One region of the Undibacterium sp. Ji83W genome, then DNA from elsewhere that is predicted to be linked to it. Evidence: riboswitches for the same ligand, from Rfam matches in the RefSeq annotation. Region 1 holds a riboswitch; the other holds the start of a gene.
What was found. Region 1 has a riboswitch for cyclic di-GMP ahead of ACO0LD_RS21395 (response regulator). Riboswitches for the same ligand answer to the same signal wherever they lie in the genome.
Positions count from the first base shown of each region.

Region 2: another riboswitch for cyclic di-GMP. It lies ahead of ACO0LD_RS03035 (putative Ig domain-containing protein); the one in region 1 lies ahead of ACO0LD_RS21395 (response regulator).

Region 1 covers NZ_JBMPOZ010000014.1:116,629-128,702, reverse strand. Annotated here, with positions in the region: gene bioB (biotin synthase BioB) at 1-774, shown strand, start outside; gene ACO0LD_RS21405 (acetyl/propionyl/methylcrotonyl-CoA carboxylase subunit alpha) at 917-2,917, shown strand; gene ACO0LD_RS21400 (pyridoxine 5'-phosphate synthase) at 3,211-3,939, shown strand; cyclic di-GMP riboswitch class I at 4,105-4,189, shown strand; gene ACO0LD_RS21395 (response regulator) at 4,229-5,137, shown strand; gene ACO0LD_RS21390 (response regulator) at 5,210-5,575, shown strand; gene ACO0LD_RS21385 (chemotaxis protein CheW) at 5,638-6,189, shown strand; gene ACO0LD_RS21380 (methyl-accepting chemotaxis protein) at 6,313-8,118, shown strand; gene ACO0LD_RS21375 (hybrid sensor histidine kinase/response regulator) at 8,190-12,074, shown strand, end outside.
Region 2 covers NZ_JBMPOZ010000001.1:653,514-665,587, forward strand. Annotated here, with positions in the region: gene ACO0LD_RS02975 (alpha/beta fold hydrolase) at 1-113, shown strand, start outside; gene ACO0LD_RS02980 (VOC family protein) at 267-689, shown strand; gene ACO0LD_RS02985 (YciI family protein) at 726-1,076, shown strand; gene ACO0LD_RS02990 (VOC family protein) at 1,088-1,501, shown strand; gene ACO0LD_RS02995 (VOC family protein) at 1,556-1,960, shown strand; gene ACO0LD_RS03000 (alpha/beta hydrolase fold domain-containing protein) at 2,235-3,098, shown strand; gene ACO0LD_RS03005 (NAD(P)H-dependent oxidoreductase) at 3,684-4,253, opposite strand; gene ACO0LD_RS03010 (pirin family protein) at 4,342-5,043, opposite strand; gene ACO0LD_RS03015 (LysR family transcriptional regulator) at 5,163-6,080, shown strand; gene gluQRS (tRNA glutamyl-Q(34) synthetase GluQRS) at 6,090-6,992, shown strand; gene ACO0LD_RS03025 (hypothetical protein) at 7,070-7,579, opposite strand; gene ACO0LD_RS03030 (hypothetical protein) at 7,768-8,436, opposite strand; cyclic di-GMP riboswitch class I at 8,699-8,785, shown strand; gene ACO0LD_RS03035 (putative Ig domain-containing protein) at 8,914-11,247, shown strand; gene ACO0LD_RS03040 (multicopper oxidase domain-containing protein) at 11,309-12,074, opposite strand, start outside.

The DNA of each region.
Region 1 (12,074 bases):
ACGGGTGTAGAAGCCAAGAAAATGCTGGATGTGCGCGAAGTGCTGGACGCCGCCAAAGCCGCGCGTGAAAACGGCGCAACCCGCTTTTGCATGGGTGCTGCCTGGCGTTCACCCAAAGACCGCGACATGGAAAAAGTAGAAACCATGGTGCGCGAAGTCAAGGCCATGGGCCTGGAAACTTGCGCGACCCTGGGCATGCTCAAGGAAGAACAGGCACAGCGTTTGAAAGACGCAGGCCTGGATTACTACAACCACAATCTCGACACCGCACCTGAGTTTTACAGCAATGTGATTTCTACCCGCGATTACCAGGACAGGCTTGATACCCTGGGCCATGTGCGTAGCGCCGGTTTGAAAGTCTGTTGCGGTGGCATCGTCGGCATGGGTGAATCCCGCCGCCAACGCGCTGGCCTGATCGCACAACTGGCGAACCTGAATCCTTATCCTGAATCGGTGCCTGTCAATCACCTGGTGCAGGTAGAGGGCACGCCTTTGCATGGCCTCGACCCACTTGATCCGCTGGAATTTGTGCGCACGATAGCCGTTGCCCGCATCACCATGCCCAAGGCGCGTGTTCGCCTTTCTGCTGGTCGCCGCCAGATGGGTGAGGCAGTGCAAGCCATGTGTTTCCTGGCTGGCGCAAATTCGATTTTCTACGGTGATAAATTGCTGACTACGGCTAATCCTGAAGCGCAGGATGATCGCGTCTTGCTGGATAAACTGGGCTTGAAAACTAGGGGCAAGGTCGAGGCTAAAGCTGGTAGTTGTGGTTGATTAAAACCATACATCTTCAGCACAGAGGCCACAGAGAAAAGATGGAGACACAGAGAAATGCATGTTTTTATTTAGCATTTTTTTGGTGACTGATTAAAGAAAAATTATCGCAACTGATACATCCACCCAAAAGGTTAGAGACATGTTTACCAAAATCCTTATCGCCAACCGTGGCGAAATTGCTTGCCGTGTTGCTGCTACCGCACGCCGCATGGGCATCAAGACTGTCGCTGTGTATTCCGAAGCCGATGCCAATGCCAAGCATGTCGCGGTTTGCGATGAGGCGGTATTGATAGGCCCTGCTGCAGCCAAGGAAAGTTATCTGCGCGCCGACAAGATCATACAAGTCGCACTGGCGACTGGCGCACAGGCGATACATCCGGGCTATGGCTTCCTGTCAGAAAACAGTGAATTTGCTGAAGCCTGTGCCAAGAATGGCATCGCCTTCATCGGCCCGCCAGCCTCGGCAATTGAAGCCATGGGCAGTAAATCTGCGGCGAAATCCCTGATGGAAAAAGCCAATGTGCCGCTGGTGCCTGGCTATCATGGCGATAACCAGGATGCTGATTTCTTGCATACCGAGGCTGACCGTATCGGTTACCCGGTCTTGCTCAAAGCCAGTGCTGGCGGTGGTGGCAAGGGCATGCGCGTTATTGAAAAATCTGCTGATTTCAAGGATGCGCTGGCCTCCTGCAAACGCGAAGCCATCAACTCTTTTGGTGACGACAAAGTGCTGGCAGAAAAATATCTGCAAAGACCACGTCATATAGAAATACAGGTGTTCGCTGATACCCATGGTAATTGCGTTTACCTGTTTGAACGTGATTGTTCGGTACAGCGCCGCCATCAAAAAGTTTTGGAAGAAGCACCAGCACCCGGCATGACAGCAGAACGCCGCGCCGCCATGGGTGATGCTGCCGTGGCTGCGGCAAAAGCAGTTGGCTATGTCGGTGCTGGCACGGTGGAATTCATCGCCAACCAGGATGGTTCTTTCTATTTCATGGAAATGAATACTCGCCTGCAAGTTGAACATCCGGTGACAGAAATGATCACCGGTACTGACCTGGTTGAATGGCAATTGCGCGTTGCCGCCGGTGAAAAACTACCGCTGCAACAAGATGAATTGCAGATCCATGGGCATGCCATAGAAGCGCGCGTGTATGCAGAAAACCCTGAAAAAGGTTTCCTGCCATCGATAGGTACTTTGCGTCATGCGCGCACCCCTGTTGCCGTAAATTTTGAACTCGGTGGCGCGGCAGATCCAGCGGCTTTCCGTATCGACAGTGGCGTGCGCGAAGGCGATACGATTTCGCCTTTCTATGACCCCATGATTGCCAAGATGATAGTCTGGGGCAAGGACAGGAAAGAAGCACTGGCCCGCATGGCACAGGCCTTGGCGCAATACCAGATCGTCGGCCTGAACAGCAATATCGCTTTCCTGTCGCGCCTGGTCACCAGCACGGCTTTTTCTGGCGCTGACCTGGATACTGGCCTGATAGAACGCAATCAGGCAGAACTGTTCCCGATACCGGTAGCGGCGAATCTGACAACGCTGGCACTGGCTGTAGTGTCCTTGCTGAATTCAGAAAAATCTGCAAGTGGCAGTAATGACCCATGGCAATCCAGCCACGGCTGGCGCATGAACAGCCTCATGCAACGTAGCCTGCAATTCACGGAAGAAGAACAGACGCATGATGTGCAGGTGACTTACCTGGCCGATGGCTGGCAAGTGCAGGCAGGTGCAGCAACAGCGCAAGTCAGACTGGCACTGGCGCATGAAAGTGATATCGTCATCAAGATCGCAGACCAGACCGTGGCTGCTACCGTGGTGCGCGATGGTGAGCGTTTCCACGTCTTCAGCCAGGGCAAACACACTGACCTGCATTACATCGACGCGCTGGCGCATGCCGGTGAAGCTGAGGCCGAGACTGGCCGCCTGACTGCACCCATGCCAGGCAAGATCGTTGCCGTACTCGTCAACAAGGCGCAGGAAGTGAAGAAGGGCGATGCCCTGCTGATCATGGAAGCCATGAAGATGGAGCACACGATCTCTGCACCGCATGATGGTGTGATTGATGAAGTCTTGTATGCAATTGGTGATCAGGTGACGGAAGGCGCGCAGTTGCTGGCTTTCCAGCAGTAAGCATATCTGGAGTTTGCACAGTAAAGCCAGCACTGTTGTGCTGGCTTTTTTACGATGAAATCTTCAAAGATTCTCATATTCCTTCCCCTTCAAGGGGAGGGAGTAAAAAAACAGTATTTTTATTGTCATCCAAAAAAAATGCATCCAATTTTTTAAGCTAAAAACAGATACACCAACAAATCACCTCGCTGTGTTACTTGTACAAACTTGCAAGCAAGTCCATCATGAATACTTGAACAAGAAAAATCTGTAACGATGATTTTTCATTACCTTGCCCCGACTTTGGAATCCCCATGACAGCACTCTCCATCAACATCAACAAAATCGCCTTGCTGCGCAATTCGCGTGGCCGTAATTATCCTGATGTACAGGGCTTTGCGGCCCGTTGCCTGGATTTGGGCGCGCGTGGCATAACCCTGCATCCACGTCAGGATCAAAGGCATGCGCGGTATTCTGATGTGGAAACTTTGGGAGCACTTTGTCAGGCGCGTAGTGTGGAATTGAATGTGGAAGGTTATCCCGCGCCAGATTTCCTGGAAGTCGTGAAGCGCAACAAGCCTGCGCAATGCACGCTGGTGCCGGATGCGCCGGATCAACTGACTTCCGACCATGGCTGGGACTTGCGCAAGGATGCAGACTTTTTACGGCCTGTGCTGGCGGAACTCAAGTCCTTGGGCATACGCAGCAGTTTGTTTATTGATTACGACAATCAGGATATGCATCTGGCCAAAGAACTGGGCGCAGACCGTGTCGAGTTATATACCGAGCCATATGCCGAGCATTTTGGCACTGCAAAGGGCGAAGAGATTTTCCAGGGCTTTATGGCAGCGGCCAAACGCGCCCAGGATGCCGGTCTGGGTGTCAATGCGGGCCATGACTTGAACCTGGATAACCTGGCCAAATTCCTGAACATACCTGACATACTGGAAGTATCCATAGGCCATGCAGTGATCGTTGAATGCCTTGAGTACGGCATTGTTGATGTGCTGAGCAAATATGCGAAAATCTGCCATCCGTGCTAATTTTTGCACTTCAGGCAAGAAAAAATGAAAAGCAAAAAAATGTTAACTTTTTCCTTGTTACTTGCAATTTCATGAACTACATTGGGGTAACGGTGCTTCGCATGAGGCACTGTGGTTGATGTTCCCCTCTATGAATTAGCAATAGTTCATAGATAAGGCATCAGCGTTGTTTAAAGGCAAACCATCCGAAAGTGTGGGACGCAAAACTAAAGGGCCCTCGCTGATCATGGCAGGGCAGCCAGGTACCGTAATCCGCATCAGCGGTTTTTCGTTAAGAGGTAAGTCGCTTATGAACAGCATCTCTTCGGCGCTCCCCTGCGCTTCTAAAAAAATTCTGATTAGTGTATTTGGCTTGTCCGAGTATGAATTGCGTCTGGTGCGCAGCGTGCTCAGCTTGACCATGGCGAGTGGACGCAAGCATTCCTATGCGCTGTTCGATGCCGGTCAGGCTGCTGATCCGGATATCGTCATACTCGACCCGGATAATAGCCAGGCCAGAGTGGCTTTGCAGGAGCTGATAGCAGCACGCAATATCCCTGAACCAGCGACGGTATTCATTTCCAACGCAGGGCAGGCGCAGCCGGGCAAATATCATTTACTGCATCCCCTGGTCCCGACCAAGATGCTGGCTTTGCTTGATCAGGTGGCAGATGAACTGGAAAAGGTTTTGCCAGCGGTATCTCCCGTCAGTGCAGCAGTTGCGCAAAAGGCAGAAATGGACAAAGCAGCTATTGTGCAGCCTCTGCTGCAAAAGCATCTCCCGGCATCGGTCTTGCAAACCGGTCACCGCGCTTTGATCGTGGACGACAGCCCTACCGCGAGAATCAAGATCGACCTTGAATTGCGCTCCATGAAGATCGCTTCCGACTGTGCAGAAACAGGTGAGCAAGCCTTGCAGATGCTGGAGAAAAAAACTTACGACATCATCTTCCTTGACATCGTCATGCCCGGTGCAGATGGCTATGAGATTTGCAAGATCATACGTCGCCACCCACAAACCAAGCGTACCCCTGTCGTCATGCTGACCAGCAAGTCATCTCCCTTCGATCGCATACGTGGCTCTTTGTCCGGTTGCAGCAGTTACCTGACCAAACCTGTAGAGCACCTGAAGTTTCGCGCCGTGGTGGAAAAGAGCCTCAGTGGTGGTGAAACCAGTCTGGGTCTGGACAAAGGGCATGGTCTGGCCATAGGAACCTGACGCCATCAATTTATATTTTTACCTTGGCCCTGAGGATCAGGGCGTTTCATCTACACATCTCGGGAGTACATCATGGGCATGAAAAAAGCACTCGTTGTTGACGATTCCACTACTGAACTGGCCAACATCAAAAGCATATTGACTGATGCCGGCTACGTGGTGATCACCGCATCCAGTGGCAAGGATACTTTGGAAAAAGCCAAGGCTGAAAAACCCTCGATTATTTTCCTCGATATCGTCATGCCTGAGATGGATGGTTATGAAGCCTGCCGCAGCCTGACGCAAGACCCTGCAACCAAGGACATACCCATCGTTTTTGTCAGTAGCAAATCTCAAAAAGCCGACAAGATCTGGGGGCAGTTGCAAGGGGCCAAAGGCTATGTCGCCAAGCCATATACAGCTGACCAGATTATTGATCAGCTCAAAATCGCTGCCTGACTTCAAGCTCTTCAAGTTCCTCAAATTCCTCAAACTCTTTTTACCCACGCATGGGGGCGGTCATGAGTCAAATCACTTCCAGTGATGCCGGGCAGTCCAAAGAATGGCTGCCACCCAGCGTTGCTCTGGAGCGCTTCACCCCACCCGGTGACTTGCTGTGGAGCGATGTGGCACCGCTAGTCGAAAGAAAGCGTTATGGCTATCGCGTGGGTTCGTTGAATTTACTGATCAGGGCCGAAGTGGGGAGTGAAGTGATACGGCCACAGGCGCTTGCTCCCTTGCCCGGCGCGGCAGATTTTTTGCTAGGCCTGATTAATCTGCGCGGCAATCTGGTTCCCATCTTTGACCTGGGTTTGGTACTCAGTGGCCGCAGGTCTGAAGTCACTGCATCGAAATTGTTTTTAATACTGGACAAGGCAGAAAATGCCGTCGGCATGCTGATAGACAGTTATCCGCAGCCGTTGACGGAATTGCGCACCATTACACAAATGCCGCAATTGCCAGCAACACTGGAAGCCCATGTTACGGCCGCCTTCGTCAAGGATGACAAGGTCTGGCTGGACTTCAATCATGAAAGTTTTTTTGAAAAACTCAGTCGTAGCACATCAGCATAAGTTTCAAAGCGTAGAACCCAATGTGCAGAACTGAAAGCGCAGAACTTAAGCAAAATACGATTGACCCCCTTCTGTTGATTTGACCAAGCAGTCTTTGTTGATGTTTTTCTTGTGGAGAGCAAAATGAAATTACGTACTCCGAATATTGGTATCCGGCTCAGTCTGGGATTTACAGCGGTCTTACTGCTGTTGGCGGTAACGGCCTGGCTGGCGATGTCCAACCTCAAGAGCATCAATGATGGTACCCACCGTATTGTGGATGGTAGCTATCCTAAGGTGGTGCTGGCCTACAAGATGCTGGGTAATGTCAATGCCAATGCGCGTTCCATGCGTAATATGCTGCTCTTGAATGAACAGTCTGCGATTGAAAAAGAACAGCAATTGATTTTGTCACGCAGACAAAACCAGGAAGATAACATCGCCAATTTTGAAAAACTGATTGTCAGCGAAGAAGAAAAAGGCATCTTCCAGATAGCGACCGAAGCACGTACCAAATACGGTACTTCACAAAGGGAATTTTTGCGTCTGGCGACTGAAGGTAAAAAGACTGACGCCACCAACTGGTTGCTGGGTAATTTGCAAGCCGATCAGGAAAAATGGTTTGCTTCCATGGATAATCTGATCGACTACCAGACCAAACTGGTGAACAAGGATGGTGCCGCAGCCGACAGTACTTACGTGAGCGCGAAAAATGTGCTGGCCGTGGTGGCCGTGCTTTCTATCTTGCTGGCGGCAGGTGTTGCTTACTGGATGACGCGCAGTATCACCAAACCGGTATCGCATCTGATTGGCGTCATGCAGAAATTGACGCAGGGTGATGCCACAGTCAGGGCGCGCAGTAATCACCCCGACGAAATCGGCAAGCTGTCGCGTCAGTTTGACAAGATGGTGGATGAACGTGAAGCCAGCCGCAAATCTATCGAAGATGAAAATGAAAAACTCAATGAATCTGTACTGGTCTTGTTGCAGGCGGTGGCGCAACTGGCGAGCAGAGATCTGACAGTGAAAGTGCCGGTATCTGCCGACGTGACAGGTGCAGTATCTGATGCTTTGAACATGCTGACCAGTGAAACTGCCAAAGTGCTGCGTGATGTAAGTAATATTTCCGCCGACGTGACCGAGGCGACGCTGAAAGTGAAAGCCCAGTCCGACAATGTGATGGCAGCGGCAGCAGAAGAAAGACTGGAAGTGGAGCATACGACTTTGTCACTGTCGAATGCTTCTGAAGAAATGCGCAATATTGCCGACCTGGCACAAAACTGTAACCGTGCTGCTGACAATGCCATACGCTCAACCCAACTGGCGATGGATACGGTGAACAGCACGGTGGGCGGTATTAACAGTACTCGCGACATCATCCGTGAAACAGAAAAACGGATTAAACGCCTGGGTGAACGTTCACAAGAAATTTCCGGCGTGGTCGGTCTGATTAATGCGATTGCCGAACGTACTCACATTCTTGCGCTGAATGCGAGTATGCATGCTGCATCAGCAGGTGAAGCAGGCCGTGGCTTTGCGGTGGTTGCAGATGAGGTGCAAAGGCTGGCAGAAAATGCGCGCCAGGCGACGCTGCAAATTTCTGGCCTGGTCAATAACATCCAGTTGGAAACTTCAGATACGGTCAACACCATGAACTCGGCGATTGCCCAAGTGGTGGAAGGTAGCCGTCTGGCAGAGCAGGCAGGTTTGCAAATGCAGGCGACTCAAAATGCCACAACAGAACTGGTGGAATCAGTACAGCAAATTGCCATCAAATCCCACGGCCAGGCCAAGGCCAGCCAGGAACTGCTGGACAGAGCGATACAGATCAAGAAAACCAATCAGCAAACCAGTTTGCAACTCGACGAACAATCGGCCCAAACCACCAACCTGGTGGAATACGCAAGGATGCTTTTGTCTACAGTGCGCGTATTCAAACTGGCTGCCTGATATCACCACTCAAAACCTGCGCAAGGCTTTGCGCAGGTTTCTCTCTTTCCAACTTACCCATCTGAGGCAGTATGGAACAGCTAGAAAACCATGCTACAGATTTTAGTCATATCGTCCTCGGTGCCCTGGATGAGGTATTCAATGCGCTGGAAGCCGATGCTACCCATTCTACGGATGTTGCCATAGTCACCCGCGCACTGGCTTGCTACATCGAGCAATTGCGTCGCATACGTGCGGCAGCCAGTGCTGCTGACATGCCTGGCCTGCACTGGGTGTGCGCGCTGATAGAACGCAATCTCATCAGTCTGTATAACCAGAACCGCCGCCTCAGTGATGAAGAATATCATCTGCTCAGTGAATGGCCTGATTTGCTGGCCAGCCATGCACTGAATCACGGTGATAAAAACATAGAAACCCTGATCGACCATCTATCGACAGCCAGCTGGCCCATGCCCTTGAGTCATAGTGATTCAGGAGAATTGCGGCAACTGCTCAATACTGATCCTTTGACACCGGTAGCTGAGGTGGAAGAACCGCCGCAGCTGTTTCTGGTACCTGTCACTTCAGCGGCAATCGAGGATGAAGCAGAGTATCAGGTCGATGTGCAGGCTGAAGATGAACAAAGCCTGTCAGAAGCCATGCAGGAAGAAATGCCTCAGATCGTAGATGTGCAGGCAACTTCAGCATTACATGAAGCTCTCGATGCCCTGATCATGACGCTGGCTGCGGATGAACATTTCGGTGAGGGTGGTGTAACTGACGCGGCGACCCTGCAATCTTATGCGACGCAGTTATTGGTTTTCTCCAGTTGTGCAACACAGCTCAATATGCATGCAGTGGCTGATGCCTGTCATGCCTTTGCTGATGTGCTTTGCCTGCGATCAGCAAGCGAAGATGTGCTAGCTGAAACCGAGCTGGGTGCATTACAGCGCTTCCCGCTGATGTTGATGGACAGCATAGCCGATGCAGACAACCCTGAAGTTGTGGCGAGCTTGCTGGACGTTGTGTATGACCCTGCATGGAACCGGCAAGAGCCCGTCAACGGCGCACATTACACTGAGCTTCAATCAAGCGATCAAAGTCATCAAGCCGCTCAGGAATCCAGCATAGCCGCGCAAGAAATCAGCAGCGACATGCTGGCCTTGTTCGCCAAAGAATTCAACCTCATGGGCGATATGCTGGCGGAAGACCTGGCAGCAGTCGTGGCAGCGGGTAATGATGAAGAGCAGCGCAGTCTTGCGTTGCAAAACTATGTCGAAGCCTTGCTGCGCATCGCTACTACTTCCGAATCCATAGGCCTGATTGCGCTGCATAAATTCTTGTCACTCTTTGCTGGTGTAGTGGCGGCACAAACCCAGGCGCTGGATGAACAGCAGGCCAGCCTGCTGGGTGAACTACCAGCCAGATTGAATACTTACCTGAATGCGCCTGAAGAAGAAATCGCCGCTCTGGAATTATTGTCCCTGCTGATGGACCCTTGCTGGTCACAGGCAGCAGTCATGGACGGTAATGAATCCCTGTTTTCTGAACTGATCAATATCAAGCTGATAGAAGACCATCATGATGAGGATGAGATCGCCGTTGCGATCACGCAGAGTGACGTGTCCATACAATTACCTGATGATTTAAATACCGAATTATTTGACGGTCTCTTGCAGGAATTACCGATACAGGTAGGCAGCTTTACCAGTGCCATAGAAAAATTTTCCAGCGGCTCTGGCAGCATGCAGGATGTAGAACAGGCCAAGCGCGCAGCACATACGCTGAAAGGTGCTGCCAATACCGTGGGCATAGCCGGTATCGCCAACCTGACCCATCATCTGGAAGATTTGCTGATTGCCCTGAGCAATAAACAAAGCCTGCCCGACCAGGCACTGGCAGAACTCTTGACCGAAGCAGGGGATTGCCTGGAAGCCATGAGTGAGGCCGTAGTCGATGGCGGTGTTGCCCCAGCACAGTCACAACAGGTCTTGCAGCAGGTCTGTGACTATGTCCGCTATATGAATAGTGGTGAATTTGTCGTGCGCAATGGGCCCGTACCATCAGGTCAGTCAGCGGCAGTAACTTCTGCAACGTCAGCAGCACAGCCTGCGAGCGTGGTACTCGATCTGGTTGAGCCAGGTTCACATGCTGCGGAACCGATGTTGCGCGTACCTGCGAAAGTGGTCGATGAATTGCTGCGCCTGGCCGGTGAGAATGTCATCTCGAATGCGCAAATCCAGGAGCAATTGAAACAAACGCAGAAACAATCGAAGGCCATACAAAAACACGATGTCATGTTCCAGAAACTCATCGCCGATCTTGAAACCCTGGTCGATGTGCGCGGCATGAGCAGTCCACAGAAAAAAGCCAGTATCAGTACTACCGATGGCGATTTTGATCCACTGGAGTTTGAACGCTATAGCGAGCTGCATACCATTACGGCACAATTGGTGGAAGCACGCACCGATGCTTTTGAAATGTCCAATCACATAGACGAACAATTACATGGCCTGGCGGAATTACTGGAAGTGCAGCGCCGTCTGCAAATGGAAAACCAGCACGCTGTAATACGCACACGCCTGGTTCCGGTGACCACTATAGTCTCGCGCCTGCAGCGCAGTGTACGTCAGACTTGTCGTTTGCTAGACAAACAGGTGAACCTGAATATACTCGGTGCAAATACCAATATCGATAGCAATATGCTCAATGATCTGACTGATCCCTTGATGCATATTTTGCGCAATGCAGTTGACCACGGTATAGAAACTCCAGTCAGCAGGCTAGCTGCGAACAAACCAGCAGATGGGCTGATAGAACTGAGCTTTACCCGTGAAGGTAATTCCATCGTCGTGCGTTGCAAGGATGATGGCGCTGGTCTTGATTACGCTGCCATACGTCGTACTGCCTTGAAACGCAAAATGATCAGTGCCGAGCGTATCTTGTCTGAGGAAGAATTGGCCAGGTTGATACTGGTACCAGGTTTTTCTACCAGGGATAGCAGCACCCAGACTTCTGGCCGCGGCATAGGCATGGACATGGTGCATGCACGCATACTGGAAATGAAAGGTTCGTTGAATCTGCGCTCAGTCGCAGGTCAGGGCCTGGTGGTGGAATTGCGCCTGCCCGCCAGTCTCTTGTCCGAACATACCCTGATGGCGCGTGTGGCAGGCCATATGATGGCTATATCCAGCCGCCGTATCATTGATATCCATTACATCACCGATGCACAAATTGATACGCTGGCTGATCAGCCTGTCTACCGCGTTGGCGATGCTGTCCATAAATTGCTGAAACTCGATCAGTTGCTGGGTATGCAGGACCATCGCAAAGAAGCACGCAGCTACGGCTACCCGGTCTTGCTGGTCAGTACCGATACCGGGGCGACCTGTGCAATACAAGTGCAGGAACTGGTCGATGGCCGTGAAGTCGTGGTCAAGAAATTTGGTCGCTATGTACCAAGAATCCAGGGCACCATAGGTGCGGTTATTCTGGGTGATGGTAGTGTTGCACCAGTTATCGATTTGCCCGAATTATTGCGTGCGTCTACCCAGCAGTACATTAATGTCGACGATGCCTATGCTGGCATACCTGCGCAAAGTGATCATCAGCTTGCACACGTGCGTACGGCGCTGGTGGTGGATGATTCATTGTCAGCTCGCCGCGCCACCGCGCAAATCATGCGCGATGCCGGTTATGAAGTGCGTACCGCCATTGATGGCCTGGATGCGGTTGCCATCCTCGATGAAATAATACCTGATGTGATTTTGGTAGATATGGAAATGCCGCGCATGAATGGTCTGGAGTTGACCAGCCATGTACGCGCCCGCAAACTCGACAAGCGTATCCCCATCATCATGATCACCTCTCGTTCCACCCAAAAACACAGGCAACAGGGTGATGCCGCCGGGGTGGATGCTTACCTGGTCAAACCCTTCAGCGAAGATGCCTTGCTGGAGCATATCAACCGTCTGACA
Region 2 (12,074 bases), on a different contig from region 1:
CACCGCAAAAAGAATATATCGTCGTGCCACGCGCCGGGCATGATCCCAATTTGCCATTTATTGAGGCACAATTAAAGCTGCTCAATGAGCGGGTACGAGCCTTGAGTAATTAATGCTCATTGGAAATTTTTTACGCATCAAAAAAAATATTTAAAATATTTTTGGCTTAATGTCGATTTAGTGTCGATTTACCGCCCAGCCATTCGACTATCAGATGTGGAGACGCTTTCACACGATAATCCAACCAATTGATAAAGGAAATGACCATGCCACATCCTATCGCTTACCTGTCCTTCAATGGCAACTGCAAGGAAGCCATGTACTATTATGAGCAAGTCCTGGGCGGCAAAATCACCGTCATGATGAATGGTGCCGACTCCCCCATGGCAGCCATGATACCAGCTGAATCAGCCCATCGCATCCTGCACGCACGCCTGGAATTGCCGGACGGTGGCCTGCTGTTTGCAGGTGACTGCCCGCAGCAAATGCCATATGACGGCATCAAGGGTGTCTCGTTTACCTTGAATTACGATACCACGGAAGAAGCCAGCAAGGTCTTTAGCGCGCTGGCAGAAGGCGGCCAGGTAACCATGCCGGTACAGCCTGCATTCTGGGCCAAGTCCTGGGGCATGCTGGTCGACAAATACGGCACGCCATGGATCATCAACGGCGAACCACTGCCACTGTAATCCGATCAACGCTATTCCATTCTCGCTGGAGCCCTTATGAAATACCTATGCCTGGTGTATCTCGACAATGAGCACTGGAATGCCTGCCCGGATGAAAAATGTGCCACGTATGCCCAGGGCTTGCTGGACAGCGGTCACATGCTGGCAGCCGAGCCCCTGCACCCTGTACACACCGCTACTACCGTCAGGGTAAGGAACGGACAATTGTCAGTCACCGATGGCCCATTTGCCGAAACCAAGGAAATGTTGGCAGGCTTTTATCTTATCGACGCCAGGGATTTGAATGAAGCCATACAACTGGCTTCAAAAATCCCGCCAGCCCAGCATGGCAGCATAGAAGTACGCCCGGTGCGCGCCCTGGACTTGCCAACGGCAGTAACAAATTAAAGGGGAACGACATGCACAAGCAAATCTTTGTCAACCTGCCTGTCAAAGACCTGGCCCGCGCCAAGGAATTCTGGAGCAGCCTGGGCTACAGCTTTGATCCCAAATTCGCCAGTGACAACGCCGCCTGCATCATCTTCGGTGAAAGCATCCTGGTCATGCTGCTGGTAGAAGAACTGTTTGCCAGCTTCGCCCACAAACCCGTCTGCGATGCGCATGAGCGTGTAGAAGTTTTGCATGCAGTCTCGTGTGACAGCCGCGAACATGTCGATACCCTCATCGCAAAAGCCAGGGCAGCAGGTGCCACCATCCCTGACGAAGCGGAAGACCATGGCTTCATGTATGCGCAGGGTTTTTATGATCTTGATGGCCATGGCTGGAATTGCTGTGCATGGGTACCTGAAGCTGAATGCAAACAAACAGCTTGAGGGCATGACTCGCTGAGCCTGATCACACTAGTACAACAAATTAAGGAAGACAAAATGCATAAGCAAATTTTTGTAAATCTGTCTGTCAAGGACCTGCCCCGTTCAAAAGAATTCTGGAGCAGCCTAGGTTATAGTTTTGAACCCAAGTTCACCAATGACCAGGGTGCCTGTATGGTAATGGGCGAAAACCTGTTCGTCATGCTACTGGTGGAAGAATTTTTTGCCGGCTTCACCAACAAACCGATCAGCGATGCACGTGAACGTACTGAAGTGTTGAACTGCCTGTCTTGCGACAGTCGCGAGCATGTCGATAGCCTGGTTGCCAAGGCAAGAGCTGCGGGTGCCACAGTGCCTAAAGAACCAGTAGACCATGGTTTCATGTATGGGCACGGTTTCCATGATATTGATGGTCATGGCTGGGAACTGGCGTACATGGTAGCTGAAGGTGAGTGCAAATAAGTCTGCGTGAGCTGAACTTAAACTGCCACACCGCCTGAATCTTCAGGCGGTTTTTTTATGCGCACTCACTTTCGATTTCATGCAATTCGTCACGGCAGACTCAAGCTTGGTCACACTATCTGCATCTCTCCTTGCTGACGCGGCATACTTGGATATCTCTATGTAAAAATCTTGATGTCACGGGAATTATGAAATGAAAATTTTTAGCCAGCCAAGCAATCTATTTAGACTCACATCCTTTTTATATCGCTTGATAAACTGTATCACGCTGAGTATGTTGGCAGCAGCTTCTGCACATGCGGACATGCCAGATGCAGGCTATGAAATTCAACACGGAATAATCTATCAAGGTACTGGTGATGAAGTGTTGACCGGTGACTTATACCGCCCCAAGGGAGATGGAAAATATCCCGTGCTGATTGCAGTACACGGTGGCGACTGGCGTTTTGCTGATGCCAGCCTGTATAAGCACTGGGGGCCATATCTGGCAAAAAATGGCTATGCCGTATTTGCCATTAATTATCGTCTGGTCAAAGATAAAACCAACCTCTATCCGGCAGCAGTACATGATGTGCGCGCCGCCGTGCAATTCTTGCGGCAGCAGGCGGCGACTTACCAGCTGGATCCTGAACGTATAGGCTTGATGGGCGATTCTGCCGGAGCACAGCTTGCTACCATAGTCGCACTGGCTGGTGATCAGCCACCGTTCTCGGATGGCATGCAGCCCACTACCAGGGTCAAGGTCTGCATAGGAATTTATGGCAGTTATGATCTGACTGCAAAGTGGGAACATTCGAACCGCTACTACCCTGACAATAATATTGCCCAGGGTTTTCTTGGTAGCAGCTTGATCGATAACCGCAAAATCTATTTTGAGGCATCACCGTTATCTTATGTGACGCGAGATAATAATCAAACGCAGTTCCTGTTGAGCTGGGGAGCGAAGGACAAATTTGTTGATCCTGAAGGGCAGTCGATTGCTTTTATGCACGCCTTGAAGCAGGCGGGGTTTTCTGTGCATTCAGTCGTGTTGAAGAATGCGGGGCATTATTGGGCTTCTGAGTCTATCAGAATTCCGGGGACAGATTCTGGATATCTGGCACCACGCTTATTGCAGTTTTTGAAGGAGAAACTATAAAAATTTACCAACACAAATAATGATTCCAGAGATGTCTGCAATTGATGGGTAGTAAATCGTTTTGCTTTCGCTATATCGATATTGATTGAATTACCACTCCCCAAGGCCGTCATTCCTGCGTGCTTTTGGCAGGAATCCAGCGGCGTTCTTGGCATCCTGTTAGCTTCATTAATTTCAGAATTTTTGTGTTTTAATGCCTGGATTTTAAACACGTGCGTTCATCATTTACGATTGCAAGTCGGGGGTAGCCCGACAGCTACATTCTTTTCTTGTCTCGCCAAGAAAAGAATGCAAAAGAAGGCGACCCAGGCGTCGTCGCCCCCTGAAGGGGGTCCCCGTTTGTGCAGTACAAAAAATGGGAAGGCCCGAAACTCGCTTCGCTCAAACAGCGGTCCTTCTTAATCCATTTTCTGTACCGCACAAACGGCGTCGACACATGGGAACTGCAAAGTCAAAAACAACACCAACGTCAATTCGACCTGTATTCATATTTCTCAATTTTGATTGATGAGCGTACTCATATGGGCATAACAAAAAACCCGCCCATCAATCCGGCGGGTCTTTTTACTTCAACACTAACTCAACTTACTTAAACTTCGTAGCCACTTCCGCAATACGCTTACCAAACAATTTCGCCGTTTCCAGGTCACCTGGCAACGGGCCTTCTTCTGGTGAAGAGTCGGATGGGGATTGTGTCATCAGGCCGCTGAAGCTGGCGATGTAGTTGATGTCATTGCGTTGCGCTGCCTTGCTATTAGCTGGCATCAAGCCAGTGCCTACCCAGATCATGGAGTGCTGTTGTGACAGTGTGAACAGGTAATGCAGGGTCGATAATTTGTCGCCATTCATGGAGGCAGAATTGGTGAAGCCTGCGGCGATCTTGTCTTTCCAGACCTGGCTATACCAGGGCTTGGAAGAAGCATCGGCGAATTTTTTGAATTGCCAGGACACCGATCCCATGTAAGTTGGGGAACCAAAGACGATAGCATCAGCGGCGGCCAGGGTTTCCCATTGTGCGTCGGTGATATTGCCTTCGGCGTCAATCTTGATGAGTTCAGCGTCGGCTCCTGCTGCCGCTGCACCTGCGTGTACTGCTTCTGCGGCCTTGGTGGTATGGCCATAACCTGAATGATAAATAATCGCGACTTTAGACATGTTTTACTCCAGTGTGAATATTGAGTTTTTACGCAAAAAGACAAATCACTGAGGCGTTTTTGCATCAGTGATTTGCCTGTCTTCCAGCTTAATGCGGCAGATCAAATACCAGTACTTCTGCCTGTTTTCCCTGCTCCAGCACGAGTTTTTCTTCGGCTGACATCATCACGGCATCGCCCTCTTTGAGGGACATGCCATTTACCTGCAATTCACCACGTGCTATGTGGACATAAGTCAGGCGATCCTTTGCCAGCGGCAATTCCTGCTTTTGTTCTGCATCAAACAAACCAATTTGCAGACGTGCGTTCTGGCGAATTTTGATGGAGCCCTCGGCACCATCACCAGAAACTACCAGACGCAAGCGCCCCTGTTTTTCTTCACGGCTGAATTCTTTTTCGCCGTACAAAGGCTCACCACCCAGTTGGTCTGGCTGTATCCAGATTTGCAGCAAACGTGTGTGTTCGGTATTGGCCGGATTGAATTCCGAATGACGCACACCAGTACCTGCACTCATATACTGCACATTGCCTGGACGTATCGTACTGCCATTACCCATGCTGTCTTTGTGCGCAATCGCACCTTCGAGCACATAAGTAATAATCTCCATGTTCTGGTGCGGATGCGTACCAAAACCCATGGCAGGAGCAATCCAGTCATCATTAATCACACGCAAGGGCCCAAAACCCATATGCTCTGGATCGTAATATTCTGCAAATGAAAAACTGTGATGTGATTTCAGCCAGCCGTGCTCGGCGTGGCCGCGTTCTTGTGATGGTCTGAGCGTAATCATATAAGTCCCTTTCAAATTTCCTGAAGAATGTGTTCAGGCGATGTACACACTATATACATGCAAATTCTTTGACATAAGGGTAGAATTTCATACAACTCATTCAAATTATTTGAACAAGCATGAACCTGACTCTTGAAGCCCTGCAAATCCTCGATGCCATAGACCGCAAGGGCAGCTTTGCGGCGGCTGCAGCGGCCCTGGATAAAGTGCCCTCCGCCATCACCTACAGCATACGCAAGCTGGAAGAAGACCTGGATGTGCTGCTATATGACAGACGTGGCCACAGGGCCAAACTGACCATTGCGGGAGAGGAGTTATTGCTACAAGGCAGGCATTTGCTGAATGCCGCACAGGAATTGGAAAACCGCGTCAAACGCGCTGCCAGTGGCTGGGAAGCGGAGCTGCGCATCGTCATTGACGGCATCATACAATTCGACGATATCATTCCCTTGATCAAGGAATTTGAACAACAAGCGTGCGGCACGCGCATCCGCATCAGCCAGGAGATTTTATCGGGTGTATGGGAAACCATGGTATCTGGCCGGGCGGACCTGGCCATAGGTGCTGCCTATTACGGGCCGGATGCCATACGCATGCAGGGTGAATTCCAGACCCGCTTGCTGGGCAGTGTGGAATGGGTGTTTGCCGTGGCACCACAACACCCGCTGGCGCAGGCAGCAGAACCGCTGACACCGGCGATTTTGCAGGCCCACAGGGCGATCGCCATAGGTGATACTGGCCTGACCCTGCCATCGATGACGGCAGGCTTGCTGAGCGGTCAGGACACCATGACCGTGCCCACCATGCATGCCAAGCTGGCAGCACAACTGGCAGGCCTGGGTTGTGGCCATTTGCCGCGCCGCCTGGCATTGCCCCATTTGCGTAGCGGTGCTTTGATAGAAAAGAAGACCAGCGCCCACCGCCCGCCAGAAGATAACCGCCTGGTCTGGCGCAATGCCAACAAGGGCAAGGCTTTGCTGTGGTTTTTACAAAAGTTGCAAGACCCTGTCGTGCAACGCATGTTGATAGGTAATTGAATGACATCCATGCCAACAAAACAGATGACGCAAAAATACATAGGACGTTTCGCCCCCTCACCGACTGGCCCCTTGCACATGGGTTCGCTGGTCGCTGCCATGGCCAGCTATCTTGATGCCAAAGCCCATGACGGGCTATGGCTATTGCGCATGGAAGACCTGGATTTTGACCGCAATGTCAAAGGAGCAGACCAGCACATCATCAACTCGCTGCAACGCTGCGGCATGCTGTGGGATGGTGACATCACCTGGCAAAGCAAGCGCCAGCATCTGTATGAAGCTGCCTTGCAAGCTTTAGGCGACAATCTCTATCCCTGCGCATGTTCACGCAAGGAAATCTCTGATTCGCGCCTGCGTCTGGGTGAAACTGCCAGCCAGATTTACCCGGGCACTTGCCGCCCTGGCCTGGCAGCAGGCAAAATTGCCCGCGCCTGGCGCTTGCGCGTGCCAGATCAAATCTATACTTTTGAAGACAGGCTGGCAGGCATGCAGCAACAAAACCTGGCGACTGAGGTTGGGGACTTTGTCTTGAAGCGCGCTGACGGTTTTTGGGCCTATCAGTTGGCGGTAGTGGTCGATGATGCCGCGCAAGGCATCACCCATGTGGTGCGCGGTGCTGATTTGATAGATTCCACCGCACGGCAAATCTATCTGCAAGAATTGCTGGACTTGCCCACGCCGCATTATCTGCATGTGCCGGTAGTGAGCAATGCAGATGGTGAGAAATTATCCAAGCAAACCGGGGCGCTGGCTTTTGACCGTGGTGACAATGATGTACTGCATGAAGCTCTGGTACCGGCAGCACAATTCCTGGGGCTGAGCTTGCCATCACCAGTCGCTGATATTCCCGCTTTCTGGTCAATGGCAATTCAGGCCTGGAAAGACAAGATGGCGAGTGCAGGAGCACAATAAAACAAGGGCTGCAATGCAGCCCTTGTTAATATCCGTTAGCCGTTAGCCATTAGCCATTAGCCAGGGCGGGTAAGCAATCAATGCTCAGGATGTTCCCTGCCGCGCTCATGTCCATGGCGGTCATGCTCATCATTACGTCTGTCGCCGCGTCTGTCATCCCACCTTTCATCCCTACGATAGTCATCACGCCTGTAATCTTCACGTCGATAAGCATCATGTCTGTAATCGTGATCACGGTAATAACCATCGCGATAGCGTGGCACTACCTGGGTGTTATACCAACTCTCCTGAACAAAATATACTGGGCGATTACAAGCGTTGTAGCGATAGCAGTTCTTTTCCCATTTATTTCTGTGGCCTGGAGGCACGACCAGATACATGGGTTGCTGAACAACATTCACCCTTTGCACTATGCGAGGCTCACGATAAATCACTTGTGGTTGTGGGAAATTACCAATGTCGACATGACCATAAAATCCCGGCTGCCCGAATTGCAAAGACACACCCACATCCTGCGCCTGCGTCTGTGCCGTCATGAAGAGCGTTGCGCAGGCAGCAGTCGCCAGCAATACTCTTTTACATGTCATGTTTATCATTGCGTACTCCATTTCTATTACGTTAACCAAAGAAGCAATACAGCGCTTACAGTACTACAACGTTTGTAAAGCATATCTGTTGACCTCCTTGGTCAATTTACTTCTGCAAGCACCTCAGGTCTGTACGTTAGCCAACACAAAATAAACAAGGGCCATATGCAAGTGTGTCTTGTGGCAACTTATTTAACCGGGAAATCCGCAGCCCATTGCTGTGCTTTCTGATCAAGTACAGCACGACGTTCTGCTGATACTTTAGCTGTCAATTGCGCTAGCGTGGTTCTGTGTGATGTGCAGGCATACTGCGCATTCCGATTGCCAAATTTGCGCTTGAGTACACATTCCAGCTGATTGGCACCTGCCACATCTTCATAGGCAGGTTCCAGTGCTTCTGGCAAGACAGTTTGATAGCGCAGCACCAGTTGCGCTGACATGCCACGGTAGGCAGGGTCGTTCGCACCTGCCTGATGGGTATATTTGACAGCATCTTTCAAGGCCGCATAGGCGTCTGCATTTTTCTTGATATTTTGAATACCCGGATTGGATGTGGTTTCACTCGTGCCATCGCCACTTGTCATTGTCACTGACCATCCTGATTTTTCAGTAATTTTTTCTTCCAGACATGCGAGGCGGTTATTCGCTTCTGCGGCGACATAAGTTTGTGCTTCAACATCGCCCTCAGCAGCCAGTTTGCGGTTCCTTGTCAGCCAGTCCTTGAAATCGGCACGTAAAGGTTTTGCGGTGATCAGATCGCAATCATCCAGGCTGATTTTTGCAGCCTGTGAACTTGCGCAAGTAAGTGCCAGGCAAATCAGAATTCCGGCGCGGGAGATGCGTGGAGAAAGTTTCATAAGTATTTTATTGTTTTCAATTTAAAAAGGTCATCAGCCAAAAGCTCGCAGATGCTGCCATGGCAAAAATAGTATGGGAAATGATTTTACAAATTAACACTTTTGCCTCATTCAAAAGCCAGTAAAACAACAATCTTCATTTTCTATTATCAAAGCGAAATCCAAGCTTGTTATAGCTGCACGATTTCAACAATCCTTGACATTTTTCTGCTTCCTTTTGGATCGAAATCTTCATACCCTAAAACTGTAATTTTTAATTTCCAAAACTTGAGGGCAAACCCGTTGAAAGACGGCGACGCAAAGCCACCGGCCTACAGCGCATACGCGCCATGGCAGCGGGGTTGCCAGTGATGATATTGCCAAAGCGTTTGATCGCCAGGGCATTGCATTTGCTGCCGAATCACCGCCCTCTGCTGATATCGGAGCGCACACGTGATCAATACAAAAAGAACATATTCCAGACAGCTAAAGTCGCTTATGTGGCTAAGCTTTTTCCTCACCGCAAGCGTCATGACAGCCTGCGGTGGTGACAGCCCCCAGGTCAGCAATTCTGTCGTTGCGTTGCCGCCAGCAGAAGTCGCCACTGGCGTGACTACACTTGAAGTCACGGTTCCGGTTCTTCCTCCTGACGTAGCAATTCAAAACACGCAAGCTACATTTCACCTCGCACCGCTTCTGCTTGATGCGCCTGCTGATATTGATGCTACGGATAGCAACAGATCAGCCCGCATGCCTGTCGCCATGCAAGCCATACCGCGTGAGTGGCAAGGCGTGCGTGGCCGTGGTTTGACAGTGTCGGCAATACGCTCACTACCACGTCCACAGTTGACACCGCCCCCCATTGCAGCGGGCCAGATTGATGTGCTGCCATCGGCAGGAACGGGCGTGGTATCCACTTATACTCCGGCACAGATACGTGCTGCTTATGGCTTGCCAACACTGCCTGCCAGCATGAATAATTTGACAGCAGCACAAGCCGCATTACTGGGTGCGGGGCAGACAATTTACATCGTCAATGCCAGACATGATCCCAATATCGTGGCAGAACTGAATGCCTTCAATCAAAAATTTGGCCTGCCTGCATGCACGGTAAAAAGTATCGCTTCCAGCACCGTCTTGCCTTTAGCAACTGCATCTACCAGCGTCTGTGAATTCTCTGTGGTGTATAGCACCAGTGCTGGTGGCATGAGCAGTAGTGCACCGGCCTATGATTCTGGCTGGGCGACGGAAATTGCACTTGATGTGCAGTGGGCGCATGCAAGCGCGCCATTGGCCCGCATCATCCTGATCGAAACTGCAGATGCATCCATGAGCAATATGGTGGGCGGCATCAGGCTGGCCAATGCCATGGGGCCTGGTGTGGTATCGATGAGTTTTGGCTCAACGGAAGGGAGCTGGACTGCTGGTGTAGAGAACACATTCACGACGGCCAAAATGACTTATCTTGCTGCCTCCGGCGACTCAGGACCTGAAGTGGAATGGCCAGCAGTATCACCTAATGTAGTAGCAGTTGGTGGCACCAGCCTGACTTATTCTGGCGGCAGCAGGACTGAAGTGGCTTGGTCAAATACTGGTGGTGGCGTCAGTGCTTATACCGCCACACCCGCATATCAAAATACGGCCGTGCCTGGTATGGGCGCACCTGCCCGCAGGACGGTGGCTGATGTATCCATGAATTCTGACCCGAATACGGGTCAGTATGTAGCGATCATGACACCCGGCAGCAGCACAGTGAACTGGGTCAGTGCCGGTGGCACCAGCCTCGCTACACCACAATGGGCAGGCATCATCGCCGTCGCCAATGCGACGCTGGTACAAGCGGGCAAAGCTGTATTGGGTGCACCACACACCGTGCTGTACAACAAAATCGCCAGCGTGCCTGGCAGCTACGCCAGTGCATTTGCTGACGTAGCCAAAGGCAGCAATGGCAGTTGCGCCAGTTGTACAGCCAAGGTCGGTCATGATCAGTTGACTGGCTTGGGTACTCCGAATGTCAGTAATTTGCTCAGCGCACTCAGCGGCACAATCGTAACACCAGCGCCGACGGTGACCTCTGCCAGCATCACTGGCCAGACTGGCACCACACTGAGCTTTACGGTGTCGGCAACGGCAAGCAATGCACTGACCTACAGCCTGAGCGGTAATCCCTCAGGCATGACTATCAGCAGCGCTGGCATCATCACCTGGGCCACGCCTGTTACAGGCACATATACAGTGATTGTGACTGCGCTGGATGCGGTAACGGGCCTGAGTGGCAAGGGCACATACACTGTGACGATTACAGCGCCTGTGCCGCCGGTAGTGACTGCCAGCACCATTAATGGCGTAGTCGGCAGCGCTTTATCTTTTAATGTAAATGCGACCTCCAGCAATGTCTTGAGTTATAGCCTCAGCGGTGCACCATCCGGCATGAGCATCAGCCAGACTGGCACCGTCACCTGGGCCAGCCCGCTAGTTGGCAAGTATATCGTTACCGCCATCGCAAAAGACAGCAAGACAGGTTTGAGTGGTCAGGCGGTATTCAACATCAGCATCGTGGCATCTGGCCTGAGCATCAATGCTCCTGCCATGACGGGTGTGGCAGGCAAGGCCTTGACAGGCACTATCAGTATCACGGCGCCTGGCGCAACGTCGCTATCCATTTCCATCAGCGGTGCACCACTGGGCTTGAACTTTGCCATGAGTGGCACGAATATCACAACCAGCTGGAACAGCCCTGTGACTGGCAACTACAGCTTGAAGATCACCGCAACTGACAATACTGGCAGGACGGCAACAGTGAATATGCCTGTGACCATTACAGCTAAATAAGAAATTTTCTGTATTAAGAATTGGGGGAATCAGATTTAATGATTCCCCATCTTTTTTAAGCTTAATGCCCGCTATGACCTTGTGGCTTGCGCACCTGCACTTCAACTTCGGGCATGGCATGTGAGCCATGCTTCATACCGGCATGTGCATCAGCAGGCTGGCGTGGTGCATCTGCCACCGGCCCGCCATATTCATATGCCACCGTGCCCTTGGGATGCTGGAACCAGCCGGGATCTTTATAATCACCCGGCTTCTGGTCTTTGCGCACTTTGACAACGCTGAACATACCGCCCATTTCCAGCCCGCCAAATGGCCCCTCGCCTGTCATCATGGGGATAGTGTTGTCGGGCAAGGGCATTTCCATGGTCCCCATGTCAGCCATGCCCTTGTCACCCATGGTCATGTAGGCAGGAATGAGCTTGTTGATCTTGTTAGCGACATCCTTATGATCAACACCTATCATGGATGGCACGTTATGGCCCATGGCATTCATGGTGTGATGACTCTTGTGGCAATGGAAGGACCAGTCGCCTTCTTCATCGGCGACAAATTCTACCTGGCGCATCTGGCCCACGGCAATGTCCGTCGTTACCTCAGGCCAGCGTGCGGTTCTTGGTACCGGGCCGCCATCAGTGCCTGTCACCGTGAATTCATGACCATGAATGTGGATAGGATGATTGGTCATCGTCAGGTTACCTACGCGTATCCTGACCCTGTCATTCTTGCGTACATTCAGGGTATCAATGCCAGGAAAAATGCGGCTATTCCACGACCATAAATTAAAGTCTGTCATGGTCATGATGTTGGGCTTGTAGGCACCGGGTTCT